4 regions of the Clostridium celatum genome follow, and region 3 is predicted to be linked to each of the others. Evidence: riboswitches for the same ligand, from Rfam matches in the RefSeq annotation. Region 3 holds a riboswitch; each other region holds the start of a gene.
What was found. A riboswitch is a leader RNA that binds a small molecule or an ion and turns the genes downstream of it on or off. The one in region 3 is predicted to bind lysine.
Positions count from the first base shown of each region.

Region 1: another riboswitch for lysine. It lies ahead of LPC13_RS11270 (APC family permease); the one in region 3 lies ahead of LPC13_RS03575 (YfcC family protein).
Region 2: another riboswitch for lysine. It lies ahead of LPC13_RS06140 (Na+/H+ antiporter NhaC family protein); the one in region 3 lies ahead of LPC13_RS03575 (YfcC family protein).
Region 4: another riboswitch for lysine. It lies ahead of LPC13_RS15455 (aspartate-semialdehyde dehydrogenase); the one in region 3 lies ahead of LPC13_RS03575 (YfcC family protein).

Region 1 is NZ_JAJKGM010000026.1:20,287-24,514, reverse strand. Features, by position in the region: gene LPC13_RS11275 (SGNH/GDSL hydrolase family protein) at 1-285, opposite strand, end outside; gene LPC13_RS11270 (APC family permease) at 426-1,745, opposite strand; lysine riboswitch at 1,822-1,996, opposite strand; gene LPC13_RS11265 (hypothetical protein) at 2,288-3,799, shown strand; gene LPC13_RS11260 (radical SAM/SPASM domain-containing protein) at 4,008-4,228, opposite strand, start outside.
Region 2 is NZ_JAJKGM010000009.1:71,094-75,321, reverse strand. Features, by position in the region: gene LPC13_RS06145 (FUSC family protein) at 1-359, shown strand, start outside; gene LPC13_RS06140 (Na+/H+ antiporter NhaC family protein) at 496-2,241, opposite strand; lysine riboswitch at 2,368-2,543, opposite strand; gene LPC13_RS06135 (aminopeptidase P family protein) at 2,632-3,885, opposite strand; gene LPC13_RS06130 (ACT domain-containing protein) at 3,907-4,228, opposite strand, start outside.
Region 3 is NZ_JAJKGM010000005.1:25,430-29,657, forward strand. Features, by position in the region: gene LPC13_RS03570 (beta-N-acetylglucosaminidase domain-containing protein) at 1-1,641, shown strand, start outside; lysine riboswitch at 2,064-2,241, shown strand; gene LPC13_RS03575 (YfcC family protein) at 2,483-3,925, shown strand.
Region 4 is NZ_JAJKGM010000055.1:1,428-5,655, reverse strand. Features, by position in the region: gene hslO (Hsp33 family molecular chaperone HslO) at 1-732, opposite strand, end outside; gene LPC13_RS15465 (class I SAM-dependent DNA methyltransferase) at 736-1,488, opposite strand; gene LPC13_RS15460 (small, acid-soluble spore protein, alpha/beta type) at 1,608-1,859, opposite strand; lysine riboswitch at 2,035-2,207, shown strand; gene LPC13_RS15455 (aspartate-semialdehyde dehydrogenase) at 2,304-3,293, shown strand; gene dapA (4-hydroxy-tetrahydrodipicolinate synthase) at 3,312-4,187, shown strand; gene dapB (4-hydroxy-tetrahydrodipicolinate reductase) at 4,199-4,228, shown strand, end outside.

The DNA of each region.
Region 1 (4,228 bases), on a different contig from region 3:
ATATAACTTATTTAAATTATCTTTTACTTGACTAGAATTTATTCCACTACATCCATTGTTTATTACTTTACTATATTTAAATCTTTCATTAATATATTTTTTAAAAAGTGATGCCCAGCATTTTTCTCCTAATTGTCTTTTGTAGCAAATACCATCTATATTTATAATTACTTCTCCATTCCTATTATCATCTAAACTCCCTGCTCCTGCTGTAATACTATCTCCTATTAACCTTATAACTATATTATTTTCCATATCTCCCCTTTTTATATCATCATAAAACATAATTTAATTCTTCTCCTACTTTTTATATTTCCATATATTTCTCTTGTATTATAGTATATCTTAATAATTTTTAATATAAAAAAATGGCAAATAACATTAATTATGTTATTTGCCATTTTTACCTATAAATTTATTTTATATTAATCTATCTTATTTTTATGATGATTATATATATATACTGGAATTCCTATTAACATTAATATAAAGCCCCACATTACAGTTTCTGCTCCTGAACCGTATATAGTCCATATTAAATATATAAATGCTAATAGTGGTAATATTGATTTTTTAATAAATAACTTAAAGTTAAATTCTTTTTCTTCTTTAAATGTAAGCATTATTTCTGCAGAAACACTTAAAAGATAAACTGGTAAATATGATAACGTTGCAAGGATAGTTATAAATGTAAATGCATCTACCATCCCTTTTTGGAAATTCATAATCAATAAAATATTAACTAATATAGAACCAAATATTAATGAATTTACAGGAGTGCCTGTTTTTTCACTAATCTTTCCAAAAAACTTAGGGAATACTCCATCTTCACCTGCTGCATAAGCAACTCTAGCTGTTGATAAAAGCCATCCTACTACTGTTCCTAAAATACAAATAACTACTGCAATTGTTAATATCTTTCCAATATTACTTCCTAAAGCATTAGTAAGTATATCAGTAAGTGGTGCTGTACTTTGAGCTAGTGAAACATTATCCATTGCCCCCATACTTGCTATACTTATTGCTAAGTATATAATAGCCGCAATAATCAATCCGTAAATTGTGCTTTTTCTTACATTCTTTTCGGGATCTTTAAGTTCTCCAGCTGTAACTGTTGCACTTTCAAGTCCTATAAATGCCCATAAAGTTGATGTGGCTGCAAGTGGAACTGTACTTAATCCCTTTCCTTCTGGATACATAGGAAATATATTTGCTGAATCAAAATTTAAAAATGCGACTATAACAAATAATGCAAAAAATACTATTTTAAATACTGTTGTAAAAGCCTGAATTTTACCTGCTTTCTTTACTCCTGCTACATTTATAAATGTAAATATCCATAAAATTGAACTTGAGAATATTATTGATACTATTGGATTATTTAGTTGTGGAAATACTGCTGATGCATAACTTGTAACTGCAACTATTATTGCTGCATTTCCAATCCATGAACCATTCCAATAAAGCCACGCACTTAAAAATCCTGCAAAATCCCCAAATGCCTCTTTAGTGTAACAATACGCTCCACCTGTTGATGGATATTTAGTACCCATATTTGCAAATGATATTGCAATAAAAATTGAACCTATTGTAGTTAAAATCCATGCTATTATTGTAGCTCCTGGTCCTGACACTTGAGCAAGTGTTGATGGTAGCATAAATACACCAGAACCAATCATGTTACCGCAAACAAGCATAGTAGCCATGAAAAGGCTAATTTCTCGTTTTAAACTTTTGTTTTCCATTTTTTCCTCCTTAGTTTGGGGTAAAAAAATAAGCCCAAAAGGCTAATCTTTGAGCTTGTACTTACACATAAACAAACACAAAGATAGCTCTCCACAATTATTATTGTGACAGTTTTGCATATATTTTATGCAACCCCAGCATATAGATTTAAAGCATCCTCTATATACTTCGGCAATACTACCTTTTATATTAATTCATCGTGCTTAACTCCATAATATTACTCTTTAATATTGCAACCTCTATCTTTACCCGAATATTTAATTACACTATCAAGTTAAATTTATAATTATTAAAATTTATACTTAATTTCTGTGTTTTTATACATAAATATTCTAACAAATTTTTCTTTAAAGTCAACAATTATAGTAGCTTTTAATATAAATACTTTTTAACATAATATCTAAATAATCTATTTTCATCTACAAAATATCTTATTTTTACTATTATATTTAACATATTGTAACTCCTTAACATATCATACATATAATATATCATAAGTCAACATCCTTTATATATTAAATAACAAAGGAGGAGCCTTTTGATGTATAACTTTAAAAATACTACTCTTACTAATGGTTTTGACAGAAGCAATTTAAATAATGCACAACAAAATAATTATGCATGGTCTATAAGTGAGTTAGACAAATATATTTATATTGGTACTGGACGTAATATCCCATATAATATTTTAAAATCAATTAACTCTTCTATAATTCCTCCTAACTCTATTACTCCTAATCCAGTAGATAATTTACCGGAAATCTGGAGATATCGTAAAAATTGCTCTTTACCTTTGGAAAAAGTATATACTGCCCCTGACTTTACCAATATATCTGGCTTTAGATATATGATTACTCACAAGCCTTTTAATAGAGACACTTTTCTTTATGCAGCTAGTTATGGCGGACCTAATGTTATAGTATTTAAATCTACCAATGGTGTAAACTGGTTTCCATTAACTGATACAGTTCTTAAAGGTACTTCTTCAAGAGCTATGTTAACCCATCTTGGCAAGCTTTATATAGCTACTATTGATGAGGCTAATCCAAGCCCTTATCCTCAACTTTATAGAAGTGTTGATCCTCAATATTATTCATGGGAACCTGTTATAGATAATACAGCACCTAATTTTAATCCTTCTTTAAATCCTTCTGGCTCAATTAGTAATATGGCTATATTCAATAATAAAATTTATGTTGCTACTAGTAGCTCTGACGGTGCTGCTGTTTGGAGAACAAATGGTCCTGAACCAAAATTAAATGACTGGACATTAATAGTAGATAAAGGATTTGGAGATGCAGCTAACAAGTATATCTTAAGTATTGGTGTTTATAAAAATTATCTTTATGTAAGTGGAACTAAACAATTACCACTTGCTTGGTTAATTCCACTTGGTTGTGATATTATAAGAATTTCAAAAACTGATAGATGGGATTTAGTTGTCGGTGGTCCAGCTTTGATTCCTTCTATACCAACAAAAGGTGTTAGAAATAAAAGCTTATCTGGATTATACTCTGGATTTAATAATCCATTTAATGTGTATGCATGGCAAATAAAGCAATATAATGATAAATTATTAATTTCAACCTTTGATGATTCTATAAACATGGAGGTTATTTTAGATACTCTTCTCTACAATAAAATAGAAATTCAAAATTTAATTGGCAAGCTTGCAACTAATACTATTATAAAAATATATAAAAATATTGTTGAATTATTAAATGAATCAAAATATCCATTCGGATTTGATCTTTATGAGTCAACTGATGGTATACACTTTACTCCAGTGTTATTAAACGGATTCTGTAATAAATATAATTATGGAGGTCGTTTATTATATGTAAATTCATCAAATGATCTTTATATCGGAACAGCTAATCCATTCCAAGGTTGTGAAGTTTGGAAGGCTAAGTATGAAGCATGTAGTAATCACTGTCATTCATATCATCATAATTATAGCTATCTTTTTTATATTAGAAAGGAACTAGCTGAAAATTATAACCTTCTAAAAACTTATATGCCAACTATCTTAAAATTTATTAGTAAAAATTAATATTATGACTATGCTGAATTACTAAATTTTATATTAATATATCCTTGTAAAATTATAGTTTTATATTCATCTTAAATATTATTATGTAGAAACATTAAATTTTATTTAGACTAAATCAAAATATTTATAAACTCCTAATTTTGAAATAAGTTTTCGGAATCTATTATTCTTAATTTTGATTTAGCCTCTTTTTCATTATTAATAATTTTTATTTTTTAAATCTAGTTGCATAACCACACTTCTTACATAATTCTTCAACAGCTCTTCTTCTTGAAAAACCATCATAAATATCTCTTGCCCTTTTATCTTCTACTATATCTTTCAGCGACTTTTCAAAAATATTGCCTAAATTTATATTTCCCTCGCTATCTAAACAACATGGAACTACTGTTCCATCTACTAATATTCCAATTTGATTTCTAAGACCAT
Region 2 (4,228 bases), on a different contig from region 3:
ATAATTCTATTCATATGGGAATAAATCGTGGAGCTGGAACAATTTTAGGTGCTGCATTCGGTTTAATTTTTCTATTTATATTTAGATCATTAGAAGGTCATATTTCTAATGAATTAATAGCAAAACCAATAATTTACATTATCATTGCATTAGGTGTAATACTTATGATTTATTTATGTAATATTTTCAAAAGACCTGGTGCAATAAATATTACTTGTATAGCATTTTTAGGAGTAACTACAGCTCATGCTTATAGTGATCCTTTATTTTATGCTACAAATAGAATTATAGAAACTTTATTTGGAATAGTCATTTCAATATTAGTAAATAAACTTATAACACCCCCACCACATAAATAATTAGTAATTAATAAAAAACTAATTAGTATTTCTAACTGAAAAAGGTTGTGCTTTTGCACAACCTTTTTTTATAGCCCTTTTTATTTATTTTTCTTATTGCTTCAGCGTTATTCAACCTTTTAACGAATACTTAATTTTAATTTACATTAAGTACATTATCTTCTACAGGCGTAGCTTCCTCAACCTTTTTACCGAATATTTGCACCCCTACAAAAACTGCTAATATTGCTACTGGTAATACTATATATATTGGTAATCCAAATCCAGCTGGAATATATCCAAATAATATTGTAATTACTGCTACAAATAAAGAATACCAAATTTGAGTTTTAACATGCTCAATATGGTTGCATCCTGCACCCATTGATGAAAGTATTGTTGTATCTGATATTGGCGAGCAGTGATCTCCAAATATTGCTCCAGTTAATACCGCACTTGTACTAACAATTACAAATGACATTTCTGGATTTATTGAATATGCTAATGGCACTGCAAGTGGCATTAAAATCCCCATTGTTCCATATGCAGTTCCTGTTGCAAATGATATTACTGCACCTAATATAAATATTAAACTTGGTAGTAAAAAATATGGAATTGATCCTGATAATAAAGTTACTAAGTATTTAGCTGTACCTAATTCTTTTATAACTGAACTTAATGACCAAGCTAATATAAGAATTACTCCTGTAATTAATAATCCCTTCATACCATCAACCCAAACTTCAATAGCCTCACCAATTGTAAATATCTTTTTACAAACTGCCATTATTATAGCAACTATACTGGCAAGTAATGCTGATTGGAATAATGCCACTGATGCATCTGATGCGCTAAATGCCTGCTTTATAGCTTCAAAGGATGCTGGTGAATTAGTCATTAAATTAATAAGTTCAACATCTTCTCCACCCATTATTGCTGTATATCCACTATAGTAAAATGCTGCGATTGCCGCTACTATTAGAACTCCTATTGGAATTATTGCATTCCATATGCTTAATTGCACCCCTTCTTTAGGTTGCATTTCATCTTCTCCTTGAAGATTATCTACTGCAACTTCAGCTCCAATTTTTTGTCCATTTCTAGCTGCCATCTCGGCTTTTCTCATTGGTCCAAATTCTTTTAATAAAACTGCTGTTATAACTATAAATGCTAATATTAATATGTTATAAAATCTATATGGAATTGTTTGAAGAAATACTCCAAAAGCATCTGCTTGTACACCAATTCCTGTGAAAGCATCATTAATTAAACCAACTTCTAACCCTATCCAAGTAGAAATTATTGCAAGCCCTGCAATTGGAGCTGCTGTAGCATCTATAATAAATGCTAATCTTTCTCTAGAAATTTTCATTTTATCTGCAACTGGTCTCATTATTGGTCCAACAATTAACGCATTTGCATAATCATCAAAGAATACACATATTCCCATAAGCCAAGTAATTAATTGAGTACCTTTTGCTGTTTTAGCTCTTTTAGCTAAAGCTTCTGCTATAGCTTTTGCTCCTCCCATCTTAGCAACAAGATTTATAACACCACCAATTACTAAAACTTGAAGTATAATACCTGCATTCCAAGGATCAGCCAAAGAGTTTAATGCCCTATCTATAAAATCTAAAAATGATTGTATCAATGCACTAAAGACATTAAATCCTGTTAAATTTAATAAAAATCCTCCTGATAAGATACCTATAAACAACGAAACTACAACGTTTTTCGTTATAAATGCCAATACTATTGCAACTATTGGTGGTATTAATGTTAATAATCCAAACTTTTCTGAGTTCACCGTAGCTGAATCTATTTCAGCTGCAAATGCAAGTGTAGTTGATAAAACAAACACTAGCATGGTAAGTAGTAATACTCTGTAACTTCTTTTTTTCATTTTTATTCCCCCTTATTTCTATTTAAAAGCGAATAACAAGGGTACCCCAAACTAACCCAATAAAAAAGACCTTGAGTTAACACTCAAGGTCTTGATATACACTAAAAAAGTATAAAAATACAAGTCTCAAATGATAGCTCACCACAAAATATTTTGTGACAGTAGTACATATATTTTATGCACTCCCAGCTATACAACCTTAAAGCATCGGTTGTACGCTTCGGCGATAATTCCTTTCATATTGAATCATAGTGCTTTCCTCATCAATAATACTATTAATTAATCGCGCCTCTACCCTAATTTATTCACTTTTGTTACTTATTGATTAAATTATACAGTTTATTCTATTGTTTTTCAATACCATTTTATAACTTTTTTTCTTTTTTATTCTTAAAATTCTTTATTCATAAACTTTTCAATGTCTTCAACAGATTTTATTATATCCTTAGATAAGTTTATATTACCATCCTCTGTAACTAATATATCATCCTCAATTCTAATTCCAATACACTCTTCTTCTATATAAATTCCTGGTTCTACAGTAAACACTACTCCTGGAACAAAAGTTATATTTCTATGAGGTGTTTCAATATCGTGAGTATCCATTCCAAGACTATGACCTATACTATGATAATAATATTTTCTTACATCCTTTTTATCTTCAATAAGTCCTAACTTAATACATTCTTCAGCTATTAGTTCTGTTGCTTTATCATTAATTTCTTTGTATTTAACACCTGGCTTTATTAAGCTAATAATTTCTTCATTTACTCTTAAAACTGCATTATAAACTTCTTTTTGTCTTTCTGTAAACTTACCATTAACCGGGAATGTTCTCGAAATATCTGCATTATAGCAATTATATTGTGCACCTAAATCGAAAAGAATTAAATCATCATTCTTAAGTTCAGTATTATTATCTACATAATGAAGTATTGTTGCATTTTTTCCAGCTGCCGCAATAGTTGTAAATGCTAAATCATTTACCCCTTTAGTTTTGCAATTAAAATCAAAATATGCTTCTAACTCATATTCCTTTATTCCTGCTTTAGCCTCTTTCATTAATAATTCAATACCACTTTTAGTTATTTCAATAGCTTTTTTTATATTTTCAACTTCTTTTTCTGATTTAACTAATCTACATTCACCAATAATGCTATAAATATTATTAACTCTTACCTGAGGATATTTACTTACTACTTTTTGTGCGTATTTATGAGATATTGTATCGTCACTATTTGCACTAAGTCTATCTAAATCTAAATATAAATTTATCTCTTCCTTCATTGTTAAAAGCCTATGTATTTCATTTTCGAATTGGCTTTTAAACTTTACTTCCTCAACTTCAGCAAGTGAAATCGCCTCATCCTTACGTATACTTTTACCAACCCACTTTTCTAGTTCTTCATCAATATCTTTAATAAAAAGACATGAATTCTTAACTCCTTTTAATTTCGACATGACTAAAACATGTTCTTCTTCTTTTATTCCTGTTAAATAATAAAAATTTCTATTTGGTGTAAATGGATAGCTCTCATCTCCAGTCTTTTTAGGTGCCTTTCCTGCAAATAAAACAACTATTGAATTATCCTTTATTTTTTCTAATACATTTTCTCTGTTAATCTTATACATATTTTTATCCATAGCCCTATCTCCTCTTAAAATTTATTCTGCTGCTAATAATTTTACACTTCTTACATTTGGTAACGAATTTAATCTTGCTGCTAATTGGCTTATACTTTTTTCCATATGTGAAATATCAATAGTTACTGTAACATTTGCACATAAGTTTATTGGAATATCTTGATTTATTGTTAGTATATTACCTTTATAGAAAGCTATACAGTCCAATACTTTAGATAAGGTTCCTGATTTATGTGACATCAAAACTATTAATGTTACCTTTTTTGACTTCATTTCTTCTGCCATTGGAAAAATATCATCTTTATATTTATAATACGTACTTCTACTTATCCCTACAGTCCTA
Region 3 (4,228 bases):
AGATTAATCAGTGATAAATTCACTCAATTAATTAATCCAGATGAAACTAAATTAACACTTTTCCCTTACACAAATATGAGACCTAACTTATATTGGGGACATATTCAAAACATAGTAGATGGTGATAATGCTAGATTATCATGTATGTGGGTACGTGGAAGTGCTAGAGAAGGTGATTATGTTGCTGTAGAATTAAGTCAAGTAACAGAAATCAATAATATAATATTTGAGCATGGTGAACCAGGTGCTGGAGATGGATTCAATTATGTTAAATTCCAATACTCTATGGATGGAGAAAATTGGACAGATTTAAATGATCAAGCATATGGTCCAAATCTTCAAAAAATAGTTATAGACAACTTAAATGTAACAGCTAAGTATGTAAGAGCTATACCAACAGGTGAAATTTTAAATAACTGGATATCAGTTAGAGAATTCTCAGTAAATAAAGATGATGCAGATCATATTGTAAGAAATGTTTATACGAATGTTGAAGCATTAGCAGACAATAAAGTAGATATTTTACCATCTAATGCAACACTTGCAGATGTAAATGGTATTACATTAGCTGAAGGTCAATATATTGGTATAAAATTAAATAAAATTAGAGAATTAACAAATATTATTGCTGAAATTACAAACAATGATAAGTTAACATTAGAAACATCAATCAATGGTGTTGAATGGACAACTGTGGAAAATACAACTAATAAAGTAGCAGCACGTTATGTTCGTATTGTTAATAATACAAAAGATGCAGTTACATTTGATGTTACAAGTTTAGCAGTAGAGTACTCAGATACTGATGTTACATTTGATATAAGACCAGCTGCAGAAGCTAAATTTGAACCAACTAACTTAATTGATGGTAAATTAAGCACAGCATTTAAACCACAAGTAAATGCACCTAAGACAGGTAGTCTTGTATACAAAATTTCTGATAACACAGAAATAACTAGCTTTACTATAATACAAGCTCCATCAACTACTTCAGATGCAGTTGTTTCAGTAAGAACTGAAAATGGTTGGGTTGAAATTGGTTCATTAGGAACTATCACAAACTCTTTCGATACATCTAACTTTAAGAATGTATTTGAAATAAAGGTTGCATGGGATGGAGTAGCTCCAACACTTTATGAAATAGGAACTTCAACAATGAAAGATGTTGTAGAAGTTAATAAGGCTGAATTAGAAGAATTAATCGCTAAGGCTGAAGTGCTTAAGGCTGAAGAATATACAACTGAAACATGGTCAGTATTAGAAAATGCATTAAAAGATGCTAAAGCTGTAATGGCTAATGAAGAAGCTACTCAAGAAGAAGTTAATAATGCAGTTGTTAAATTAAATGAAGCTATTGAAGCTTTAGTTAAAAATACAGAAACTCCAGATGAAGATAATAAACCAGGAGACGATAACAATTCAGGTGATGACAATAATTCAGGAGATGACAACAAGCCAAGTGAAGATGTTAAACCAGTACCTCCAACAACTGGTGGAAACAATTCAGGAAATGGATCAACAAATAACAAACCAGGTAAAGGGGAATTACCTAACACTGGAGGACAATCAGCAGCTATAGCACTTACTATTGGTGGAATTATATCAACATTAGGTGCAGTAGGACTGAAAAAAAGAAAGTAACATTGCGATAATATATAATAAGTAACAATGTATAAATAAGAAAATAAAAAGTGATGATACAACATTGTAGAAGTTTATATTCTAAAAATGTGTATCATCATTTTTTATTTGATATTATATTTTTTATATTAATTAAAATAAAAAAAGGAGCAGGGGAATACTCCTTTGTAAAATGGGGGACGAGATATATAATAATATATCTGTTTACAATTATGGTCCATATTGGAATTTTTATTCAAAAATAATAAAAAAATTTATTTTATTAAAATCCACTTTTATATTTGTCTAAAAGTGGAGAATGAGTAATAGTGAAATTTAAAAAATATTGTATAAAAATTTAGAAATACGAATAAAAATAAATTAATGCTTTACTTCATTTGTAGTATAATGTATACTTATAGTATAAAATGAAAAGTAAATATAAAGTGGATAGAGGTTGCGATATTTAATAGTATGTTTACAGAGTTAAGCAGCAAGGAAGTAAACAGAAAGGAAATTTCGCCGAAACATATAACTGAAGCTTTAAGGTTATTATGTTGGGGTTATATAGAATATGTATAACACTGTCACAAAAAGGATTTGTGATGAGCTATTACTATGGACAGAACTTTAATAATAAGTAATTATTAAGGAAAAGGTAAGTACAGTCTTGAGTAATAATCTCAAGGCTTTTTTTATTGAGATGTATGTAAGTAATAAAAATGTCTAACAAATCAAAGCGTGAAGAGCTATCACTAAAGATGAAGAGTTAGAAGTTTAATACTTAGATAGTATGATTAGATTTCCTTGAGTCTTGAGTGATAATGCTCAAGACTTTTATTTTTTAGGAGGAGTTTAAATTATGCAAAACGTTGCAGAAGAAAGAAAAAGAGGATTTTTTAGTAAATTTTCTAATGGTGTAAAAATACCACATACTTTAGTTATTATTTTTGCAATAATAGTACTAGTTGCCATAGCAACATACATAGTTCCAGGGGGAGCTTATGAAAGAGTAGTAACAGAAGTTAATGGTCAAAGTAGAACTGTAGTTTTAAATGGATCATTCCAATATGTTCAAAATGAGTCACAAGGATTATTCCAGGTTATGCAAGCACCAGTACAAGGTATTGAGCAAGCAGCAGAAATTATTGCTTTCTTATTTGTAGTAGGTGGAGCATTTAGTTTAATAACAAGAACAAAAGCTATTGATTCAGCTATAGCTAAGGTTGTATCTGCATTTAAAGGTGCTGAAATATTAATTATTCCTATAGTATTTGTAATGTTCTCATTAGGTGGAGCAACTTTTGGTATGACTGAAGAAGCTATACCGTTTATAACAATATTAGTTCCATTAATGCTAGCACTTGGATTTGATAGTATATTAGCAGTTGGAATTAGTTATTTAGCATGTATCGTAGGGTTTGCATCAGCTATGCTTAACCCATTTACAGTAGGAATTGCACAATCAATTGCTGAAATTCCATTATTCTCAGGGGTTGCATATAGAACTATTATATGGGTTATTACAACAGCAGTAACAATTGCATTCTTAATGATTTATGCAGTTAAGATTAAGAAAAACCCAGAATTTAGTCCAATGTACAAACTAGATAAAGAAAAACATGAAAAATTAGCACAAACTCAAAGTGAAGAAATTAAATTTACAATTCAACATAAAATTATTATAGCTTTAATAGGTGTTTGTTTAGCCGTTGTTATATGGGGAGTATTAACTCAAGGATTCTGGATTCCAGAAATAGCAGCAGTATTCTTAATAACAGGTGTTGTTTCAGGAATAATCGGTGGATTAAAAGCAGATGAAATGGCAAATGCATTTATAGATGGAGCTAAGGATATGATAGGAGCTGCAATGATAATTGGATTTGCAAGAGCTATAGTAATAATAGCTGAAAATGCTCAAATCATAGATACAATATTATATGGTTTATCATCATTTATAGGTAAGTTACCATCATTATTAGCTGCATGTGTTATGTTACCAGTTCAAATGTTTATAAACTTCTTTGTTATTTCAGGTTCAGGACAAGCAGCATTAACTATGCCAATATTAGCACCACTTGGTGATTTACTTGATATATCAAGACAAACAACAGTTTTAATATTCCAATTAGGGGATGGTTTCTCAAATGCTATATTCCCAACATCAGGAGTATTAATGGCTTGTTTAGGAATGGCAGGAATACCATATTCAAAATGGTTTAAATGGATAATGCCATTACAAATCATACTATTTGCATTAGGTATAATATTCATAACTTGCGCTATGCTAATGGGATGGGCATAAAGGAACAAGAATAACCGTTAACGAAAAAATGAAAATATAACTTACAGAAACTGATATGATTTCACTAAGAATTTATATCATTATTTCCAGAAAAACTGCTAAAGTCCTAAAGCACCCTTAACGGTTGCATCGACTTATTAACGCAGTTTTTCTTACAATAATGATTAAATTCTAGAGCTTATCATATATGTTTCTTCCAGTTATGTTTTCATTTTTTCTATGACTACTTCTTGTTTTAAATAAAGAGAACTATAAGCTAATTATTTGTCATTAAAAGATATAAGCTCAAAAGTTAACTATTTG
Region 4 (4,228 bases), on a different contig from region 3:
CTTTTCTCTTGAACAATTACAGCTAAATTCTGGTTTCATTTCTTCTAATATTTTAAGATCCATATCTCCAAAGATATAATCTAAGATATCATCCATTGTTTTCCCTTCATTCAACATTGTTGTTAAAGATGGTATTTCTTCCAATCTATATGTTATGATATCTGCTAAAAACTCATCTGCACCTGGTAACATTTGAATTATAAATCCACCTGCAACTTTTATTGAATAATCAGTATCTACTAAAACTCCAAGTGATACTGCTGATGGAGTTTGTTCTGAAACTGTAAAATAATAAGCTAAATCTTCTGCTACTTCTCCTGAATGTATTGGAACTTGACCTACATATGGATCCTTCAGTCCTAGATCTTTTATAACCATTAAGTTACCATTTTTACCTATATATCCACCAACATCAAGTTTACCATTTGCATTAAGTGGTAAATCACCATATGGATTTCCTATATATCCTTTTACCTTTGCACCTTCATAAGCTGTAACTACTACACCTTCAGCATCTCCGCCACCATTTATTCTTAAAGTCATAACTTCATTTTCAGACTTTAATGTTGCTCCAAGTAGCGCTCCTGCAGTTAACATTCTTCCTAGTGCAGCTGCTGCAACCGGTGTACATTCATGTATAGATCTAGCTGTATCTACTAACTCTGTTGTTGTCCCAGCTATTATTCTTACCATTCCATCCTTAGCCACTGCTCTAATAATTTTATCGCTCATTAATTAATCCTCCATTAACATTTTCTTTTTTACTACATATACAATTCTTTCACTATTTGCTTGTACATCATTTTTTGTATAACCTTCAAATTTATTTATAACTTCTAAATTTGCTTCATTTAAATAGTGTTCTATTTCTTGCTCTTTGTATGCTCTTTCAAAGTGTTCCTCTTCAAATCTTTCATAAAGATCCCCATATTTAACAAAGAAAGTTAAGAACATAGATAATATCTCTTCTTCAAAGGAATTTTCCCATGTATAGAAAACTTCTTCTTCACTATATGTATAGATATTATTACCTAAAATTTCTGATAACTTATAATATGAATTTATATCAAAAATAAATAATCCATTATCTTTTAAATGCTCATGTACTCCACAAAAATAATTTTTTAATCCCTCTACATCTGTTATATAATTTGTAGAATCTAAAACAGAGGTAATTAAATCAAATTTTTTATTTAAACTTAAACTAGTCATATCCTGACAAATTATTTTGCCTCTTATTTTATTGCTTTTTAATTTATCAAAAGCTTCATTTAACATATCTTCTGACAAATCTACACCATATATATTTTTAAAATGCTTTGCTATTCTTACAGTAACATTTCCTGTACCACAAGCAATATCAAGATAATCTTCAAAATTTACATTATTTAAATTACAAATTTCTAATATTCGCTCTACCATACTATCATAATTAATATCTTCGTTTATTAATTCATCATAAATTTTAGCAAATTCTCCATAAGCCATGATATCCCCCCTTACAGTATTTTTAATTCAAATTTAATTAACTATTCTACACAAAATAACATCGATATATAAATTTCTAACATTTATATTACTATGTAATTGAGACTTTAGTCAATCCATTATTTTCTTCCTAGAATTTGATCATTTGTAGGAAGCTTTAATTCTTTTTTTCTACGTGTCATTATTCCTCCTATTCGTCCTGTTTCTTCTGCTGTTAACCCACCCCATCCATACTCATCAACTTTATCTCTTAATCCTAATTCTTCAGCTATTTCATATTTAATTTTCTCTCTAAGCAATTCTTGTTCATTTAATTGTTTATTTGTTTTAATTTTTGATTTTATTATTTTCTTTAGTGGTGTTTTACTCATTATATTTCCCCCTATAAATTTTATATTTAATATTTTCTCCTATAAATATCTATTTATTCATCATATTATTTGTTTCAAAGCACTAAATATTTCATATAATAAATCAGATACGTTTTTTCTATTTTTTACCTTGATAATTTAATGCATAAAAGGTATAATTTAGATAATTAAATAATATTTAGATAGAGGTGCGGTACTTAAGAGTACTACTAAGGATTTAAGCATGTTAAATTAGTATGAAAGGATTTATCGCCGAAGCATATAACAAAAGCTTTAATGTTATATAGCTGGAAGTATGTATAATATGCATATTTCTGTCACATTATTATGTGATGAGCTATCATTTAAGGAAATTTTTATTAAGTTAAATTATACCTTGAGTGCTATGCTCAAGGTATTTTTTTATATAAAAGTATTAAATTTAACAAAGGGGGTTGCTATACAATGTATAATATAGCAATAGTTGGGGCTACAGGAAATGTAGGTAGAAAATTTTTAGAAATATTAGAAGAAAGAAACTTTCCTATTGAAAATCTTTATCTTTTTGCATCAAAAAGATCTCATGGTTCATATTTACCTTTTAAAGGACAAGATTATTTAGTTGAAGAAACATGTGAAGATAATATAAAAAATAAAAAAATCGATTTTGCTTTATTTTCCGCTGGTGGAGATACAAGTTTAAAATATGCTCCTATCTTTGCATCTTATGGTGCTATTGTAATTGATAACTCTAGTGCCTGGAGAATGAATAAAGAAGTGCCACTGGTTGTTCCTGAAGTAAATCCTGAAGATTTAAAATTGCATAAAGGAATAATAGCTAATCCAAATTGCTCAACAATTCAAGCTATGGTACCACTTAAAGTTCTAATTGACAATTATGGAATTAAAAGAATAGTATATTCAACTTATCAAGCAGTTTCTGGTGCTGGTATGCAAGGTATAAAAGATTTAGAAGATGGTTTAAAAGGTATTTCACCAAAAAAATTTCCTTATCCAATAGCAGGTAACTGTCTTCCTCATATTGATGTCTTCTTAGATAATGGTTATACCAAAGAAGAAATGAAAATGATTGAAGAAACAAGAAAAATACTTCATTCACCTAATTTAAAAATAACAGCAACTACTGTAAGAGTACCTGTTTTAAATAGTCATAGTGAAAGTATAAATGTTGAACTTGAAAAATCCTTTAATATTGAAGATATTATAACACTTTTTGAAGAAACTAAGGGGTTAACTGTATATGATAATACTAAAGAATTAAAATATCCTACGGCACTTGATGTAAATGGAAAAGATGATGTCTATGTAGGAAGAATAAGACGTGATTTTAGTGTTGATAATGGTTTAAACCTTTGGGTTGTCGCTGATAACATAAGAAAAGGTGCTGCACTAAATGCAGTTCAAATTGCTGAATATCTAATTAATAACAAATAATTTTTAGGAGGATATATTATGTCTATTTTTACAGGTTCTGGTGTAGCTATAATTACACCATTTACTAAAAGTGGTGTAGATTTTGATAAATTAAAAGAATTATTAGAATGGCATATTAAAGAAGGTACAGATGCAATAGTAATTTGTGGGACTACTGGTGAAGCTACTACAATGACAGAAAGTGAAAAAAAAGAAACTATTAAATTTACTGTAGATGTAGTTAATAAAAGAATTCCTGTAATCGCTGGTACTGGTGGCAATAATACACTATCAGCTATTACAATGAGTAAGTATGCTGAATCTGTTGGTGTTGATGGTTTATTATTAATAACTCCTTATTATAATAAAACCAATGACGAAGGATTATTTATGCATTTTAAGGAAGTAAATGATGTTGTTAATACTCCTATTATTCTATATAACGTTCCAAGTAGAACTAATATGAATATTACGCCAAACATGCTATTAAAATTAAGTAAATTAAAAAATGTCATTGCAATTAAAGAAGCTAGTGGAAACTTTAGTCAAATTGCTAAAATGAAATCTATTTGTCCGGATATAGATATATATTCAGGTAATGATGATCAAATTGTTCCTTTATTATCACTTGGAGGTATTGGTGTAATTTCTGTAGCTGCTAATATAATTCCTAAAGTAATTCATGATATGGTGTCTTCATATTTAAATGGAGATACTGAAAAAGCAACTACTTTACAATTAAATTATCTTCAACTAATAAATGATTTATTTATAGAAACAAATCCTATTCCTATTAAAACAGCTCTTAATATAATAGGGAAAGATGTAGGAAATTTGAGATTACCATTATATAAAATGAATGATTCTAATAAAGAAATATTAATAAACACATTAAAAAAATATAATTTGATATAAGGGAGTTAGTTATGGTTAAAATACTTTTAAGCGGTTGTTGT